DNA from 2 places in the Brevibacillus sp. TJ4 genome. Region 1 is predicted to be linked to the other one. Evidence: riboswitches for the same ligand, from Rfam matches in the RefSeq annotation. Region 1 holds a riboswitch; the other holds the start of a gene.
What was found. Region 1 has a riboswitch for cyclic di-GMP ahead of ACAF76_RS01845 (DUF5317 domain-containing protein). Riboswitches for the same ligand answer to the same signal wherever they lie in the genome.

Region 1 (3,210 bases):
CAGTTGCGGCGAATATGTACATCACACGCTTCCGGATGCCGCGGGGAATCGTTTCAGGGCAGCGTTTCCTTGAGCGGAACCTCGGGGCTGTCTTGCTGCCCGAGCATGCCCTCCAGTTCCCCCGGAGGGAGCTGGTTGATAATATGCACAAAGTGGTGCGCCAGTTCCGGGTCAAATTGCGTTCCCGCCCCGCGCCTGATCTCCTGCAACGCGACTTCCAGCGGCAAGCCTTTGCGATACGGACGGTCCGCTACCATCGCGTCGAACGAGTCGGATACAGCCAAAATCCGGGCAATCAGCGGAATCTCCTCACCTGCGAGACCATCCGGATAGCCTTTTCCGTCGAAGCGCTCATGGTGGGAACGGATCGCGGGAAGCAGTTCGTGAAACATCCCGGCCTTCTTGACGATTTCATATCCAATCACCGTATGCTGTTTGATCTTATCGTATTCCTCCGGTGTTAATTTCCCTTGTTTATTGAGAATTTCATCTTCAATCCCGATCTTGCCAATATCATGCAGGATACCGCCGAAGTATACCTCCTCTACTTTTTCTGGGGGCAATCCGATTTGCCTGGCGATCTCCCGGCCCCAATGCGCCACACGCATGGAGTGACCGCTCGTGTAGTGGTCACGGGCGTCAATCGCGGCAGCCATCGTCGTGAGGAAGCCATGGTTGAGGTTTTTCACTTCTTCTACTTTTTGCTGAAGCTTTTGCACACTTTCATAATATTGGTGAAACACGAAGCTGATCGTAAGCAAGGCGATGAGCATCGGTATCAGCGCAAGGACACCGTATGATTCAAACAGCCGTGCCCCGATGCCTGCCAGTACCATCAGAAGCAGATAGGTAGAGGTAAACCCTCGGGCCATGTCCCGAATCGTAGCAAACCAGCTTGTCCGATAAAAATAGGAAATACCGAGCCCACACAGGATCAAATTGACAAACCAGTACAGGACGGCGAGCAGCAGATCGGAGAGGATCGGGGACAACTCCCAGCTTCCCAGCCACTCGTTTACGACCGCCACCGTCCAGATCGTCATCAGCAATTGACCTGAATTGATCAGCGTTTTCAGCAAGTTAAAGCGTACCAGAAATGCGATAATCAGAGCTTCAATAACGGCCGCCCATACCCCGACCTCCAGCCCGTACAGAAGAATTCCCGAAAAAATGACTGCGTTGTTTACCGTCAGGATCGTTTTGGAGTATCGGATCGGCGCAAAACAGGAAAAGATGGTGAGGAGAGTATAGGCAAACAATACTCCCCATGTTTCCCTGGGCTCCCACGCGGGCAAGGAGGTGTAAAAGATGCTGATGGCAGCTAGTACAAAGCCTACTTGCACCACGAAGCCCTTGACCATGAACCCAACATCAATTTTTTGTCGCATAGCTTTTACCTTCTCGGAGTTGTAGTAGAGAAATCGGTTTGTCCATGAGACGTTGTACAAGCAAAAAGGCACCCAGCATAATAAAAATGTCCCCGATACTAATCACTCTCGGAATGATAAAAGGCATGTAAATAACATCTGTCAGGAACGGAAAGTTGGAGCTTTCCGTCAGTACGTTGTGTTTGAAATTGGTGCCGTTTATCACCGGCTCCAAATCGTACGGCAGCTTGCTCGCCTGCTCCAGATCGATCGGCATCTTTCCGCCGTTGGTCCAGATCGCAATGGCGTTCAAAAACCACCCGACACTAAAAATGCGCATGTCTTCATACTGCCGGTTCGACAGGAGAAACGCCAGGATAAACACGTACGCAATCGAGATAAACACCCCGCCCTGGAGCGGAAAAAAGGCAGCACAAATCTGAAGCGCAATCGTGACAACCAGCAAATACACCCGGTTGAACTTTGGCAGTTCTTTGACCCTTCCTCCCCGCAGCAAGGCCACGAGGAATGAAGCGAGAATGACGTCCAATAGCATCGAAAGTTCCCCCAAGTTTAAGAAAAAACACCACTGCAAAGCAAGCGGTGTTTTTCTTTTCCGTTATTAGCCAATGTGGAAGTTTGCCGAAGTAGCAGCTACGATGGCAACCACCATCAAGATCGCAGTGATCCATTTTTTCATCCTGATCCCCCTCCTTTTTCTAGAAATGGAGAAAGCCGGGTTCGCTACTGTATCGGATAGAGGCCAAGCGACCAAATACAGCCTCTACCAAAGTTCCTTTCCATGCTTGGGGGAAAGGGCGGATTCGCTACTCGCTCCATACAGACAAAGCGACCAAATACTGTCTGTACTTCATTGCATCTTCTTGTCTATATTTTATAACTATCTGACAAATTTCGGCAATCACAGATTTGGGCTCTATTGGGAAAAACCAAAATAATGATGCTATTGAACTAGAACTATTCTCACACCAGCGCTGCCAAAACAGCTTTTTGCGCGTGAAGGCGGTTCTCCGCCTGGTCGAAAATGAATGAACGCGGTCCGTCGATGACGCCTGCTGTCACTTCTTCGCCGCGATGTGCAGGCAGGCAGTGCAAGAAAACGTGCTCGCGGTCGGCGTGAGCGGTGAGCTGCTCGTTCACCTGGTATTGGGCAAATGCCTTCAGGCGAACCTCATTTTCCGCTTCAAAGCCCATGCTGGTCCAGACGTCCGTGTAGACGGCATCCGCTCCAGCCACAGCTTCCACCGGATCATGGGTAATCAGCAGCTTGCCGCCGCTTTGCTGTGCGTATTCCTTGGCTTTCTGGGCGATGCCGCTTTCCATTTCGTAGCCGACCGGGGTTGCGACGCGTACATCCATACCGACGAGCGCTGCTGCCAGCACGAGCGAATTGGCTACGTTGTTGCCGTCTCCGACATAGGCCAGCTTGCCGCCTTGCAGCTTGCCCTTTTGCTCCCAGATCGTCAGCAGGTCTGCCAGCGCCTGGCAGGGATGGTACAGGTCGGTCAGTCCGTTGATGATCGGGATCGAAGCGTGCAATGCCAGCTCTTCCACGTATGCGTGAGAGAACGTGCGGATCATAATGGCGTCGACGTAGCGGGAGAGCACCTTCGCCGTGTCGCTGATCGGCTCTCCCCGTCCGAGCTGCAATTCTTTTCCGCTGAGGAACATGCCCATGCCGCCCAACTGGTACATGCCGACTTCAAACGAAACCCGAGTGCGGGTCGAAGCCTTGTCAAAGATCATTCCCAGCGTCTTGCCTTGCAGCGGCTGGAAGGGCTGACCATGCTGCTGAAGCTGCTTGATGTGCGAAGCGAGCTGC
Region 2 (3,210 bases), 210 kb from region 1:
CGTTTGCTATAGATTTGTTTGTTTTCCTCGGTATGCCGGAGGTGGTCTACCTCTTCGAGGTAATCAGCCCAGATGTGGCGACTCACTCTCTTTGTGTAGTCTTTACTTTCCGTGCATTGTTTCAAGAACGGACAACTTCGGCAAACTTGAGAATTTGATCGATAGATACGGTACCCATCCTTGTTTGTTGTCTCATATGTTAAGATTTGCTCGTTCGGGCAGATGTAGCAGTCGAAATATTCATCATACACATATTCGTGCTTTTTAAAAAAACCTTCTTTGGTGCGTGGTCTTGTGTAGGGCATAACGGGGCGAATCTGGTCATCAAGGAGTGTTTTACTGATGTAAGGCGTCTTGTATCCCGAGTCCACTGCCACAGCTTGAGGCTGTGCAAACGTCTTTCGCACTTGATTCAAAACATCCTCAAAAACCTGACTGTCATGCACATTGCCTGGCGTTACCTTGGCACCAAGCACAAATCCATTTCGATCACATGCTGTATGAAAACTATAAGCAAATACACGTTCCTTTTCCCCTTTTACAAACAATCCGCAATCCGGGTCAGTTGTGCTGACTTTCACCTCCTTCTTCGAAGTTTCTGTCTTTTTTTCAAGGGGCTTCTTTCCATGTGCAATACGATCCTGATTGATTTCTTCGTCCAGCAGCTCTTGATATTTCTTCGCTTGTTCTTCAACGATTTCTTTCACGTATTTATGCTTATTCGCACTGGCTTTTACATGCGTAGCATCAATGAAAAGCACATCAGGCTTCACGAATCCATGATGAACCGCCTCCTCCAATATTCGAAGGAAGATCGACTCGAAGAGTTGAGTATCCCGAAAACGGCGAACATAGTTCTTGCCTAGGGTCGTGAAATGGGGAATGGGCTGACTGAAATCATAGCCAATAAACCACCGATAGGCAACATTGGTTTCGATCTCTTTAATCGTTTGTCGCATGGAACGAATTCCAAAAATATATTGGATGAAAGCAATTTTAACTAAGACTACAGGGTCAACACTGGGTCTGCCATTGTCATGACAGTAGAGGCTTTCCACCAAGTCATAGATGAACGAAAAGTCGATTGCATTTTCAATTTTTCTTACGAGATGATCTTCTGGCACCAACTCATCTAGCGAGAATGCAGATATCTGATAACGCCCTTCGGCCTCTTGCTTATTAAGCATAATGCCACCTCTAAAAAATAACTTTTGAAAACGTAACATGTTCTATATTCAACAAAAAAGCCTGCAGACCCTGTTCCTTACGGAACTTTGTCTACAGGCTGGCCCGTTTTTATTAACGGGGTTTTTTGTATGATGGAGCCCATTTCGGCGGGAAAAACCTGCTTTCCCCGGGACAAGCCACTTTCCTGACAGATTGGCCACCTATTAACATCGGTGGTCTTTTTTTACAAATGGTAAACAAAAATCGGGAAAATTTTATTATTTATTAATCAAACTTACCAACTTTTATGTTATATTGAACATAATATCAATCTGGACAAAAATGGAGATAAAGGCAAACCTGTTGAAAGACAGGGACGCAAAGCCACGGGTCTACGGATATGTGACGATTGTCACATGCTATGACAGCCGGGTTGCCAAACCGAGGCGAGGGAAGAAGGCTGCCGTTTGGCGTCTTCTTTTTTGTTTTCACACATTACATGCAGGAGGGACTCAGCACTTATGTATCTTAGTTTACGAAAAAAGTTGATGCTTCTGATGAGTCTGTTGTTGGCAGTCAGCTTGGCTGTCGTATGTGGTGCAAGCTACATGAGTTCATCCAGTTTCTTGTCTGCCAGTCTGAACAAGGAGGCAGAGATGGCGGCGGAAAGCCTGTCCACGAGAATTGACAGCTTCTTCAAGGAAAAAATCGCCATCGTGGAAACCGTTAGCGAAATGATCTCCGAGGACAATCAGTTTGATCAGGACCTGAAGCTGATTCAAACTGCCCAGACAAAGAACCCGGAGTTTGAAACTTTCTTTTTCTCGTATGACCTGAGCGGTACGAAGGTCATCAACTTTCGGGGGGAGGAGACCAACCCGTCTGACCGCGTTCACTTCAAGGAAGCGTCTAAAGGGGAAGGGAAAATTATCGTCTCGGAACCGGTGACCTCGCAGCGAACTGGCAACAACATCGTGACGATTATTTATCCGCTGATGAAAGACAACCGCCAATACGGTTATGTGGGGTCGACCATTCCGATCAATGAGATCCAGAAAGAGGTCTCCGAGGAAGCGTTCGGCGAAACGGGCTACGCCTTTCTGGTCAGCAAGGCGGGAACCTACATCTGGCATCCTGATGAAGAATTGATTCTGCAAGGAACGATTCTGGAATCTTCGGTCGAGGAATTGAAGAGCGCATATGCAAGTATTCAGGAGGGCGGCAAAGGATTGATCAACTACACGGACGGGTCCGCTGACCAGTTTGCCTCCTATGCCCCTACGAGCCTGGGATGGGGTGTATTTGTCACCGCTCCGGAGAATGAATTGCATAAAGCAGTGAATCAGTTGTTCTTCACTCTGCTGCTCATCTCGGCAGTGGTGTTGCTGGTAGGTCTGGTTCTCTCCTACCTGACAGCAAGAGGCGTCGTCAGGCCGATCCAGCGTCTGAACAAGGCTGTAAACGTGGTCGCGCAGGGGAATTTGACAGAGGCGGTGTCCGTCGAAGGAAAAGACGAAATTGCCGTTCTCTCTCGCGACTTTAACAAGACAGTCTCTCATTTGAAGGATCTGATCGAAGGGGTATCGCACTCTTCGGATCACGTGCTCCGTTATACAAAAGAGGTCTCCACCGGAATCAATCACACGACGAGCACAGTCGAGCAAATCGGTTCCGCGATCGCTCAGATTGCCAAAGGAGCGCAGGCTCAGGCAGTAAGTTCGCAGGATGTGGCGATTTCCATGAACGACATGGCGAGTGGAATCACCAAAATCGCGGAAACTTCTTCCCAGGTTTCCGAGGCAGCCCGCGAGTCTACCGAACAGGCAGAGCAAGGGGCGACTGCCGTGGAACAGGCAGTGCTTCAAATGAACAACATCGGCGAGGCTACAAACAACGCTTCGACTGTCATCGAACGACTGAGCGGACGTTCCCAGGAAATCGGGGGCATTTTGGATACGATCAGCCAGTTGACCGGGCAGATCAACCTGCTCGCGCTCAACGCCTCGATCGAAGCGGCGAGAGCGGGCGAGCACGGACGCGGTT

Region 2: another riboswitch for cyclic di-GMP. It lies ahead of ACAF76_RS00900 (methyl-accepting chemotaxis protein); the one in region 1 lies ahead of ACAF76_RS01845 (DUF5317 domain-containing protein).

What each region holds. Positions count from the first base shown of each region.
Region 1 covers NZ_CP185865.1:410,853-414,062, reverse strand. Annotated here, with positions in the region: gene ACAF76_RS01850 (HD-GYP domain-containing protein) at 54-1,388, opposite strand; gene ACAF76_RS01845 (DUF5317 domain-containing protein) at 1,372-1,923, opposite strand; cyclic di-GMP riboswitch class II at 2,175-2,258, opposite strand; gene argF (ornithine carbamoyltransferase) at 2,352-3,210, opposite strand, start outside.
Region 2 covers NZ_CP185865.1:196,746-199,955, forward strand. Annotated here, with positions in the region: gene ACAF76_RS00895 (IS1182 family transposase) at 1-1,187, opposite strand, end outside; cyclic di-GMP riboswitch class I at 1,511-1,608, shown strand; gene ACAF76_RS00900 (methyl-accepting chemotaxis protein) at 1,689-3,210, shown strand, end outside.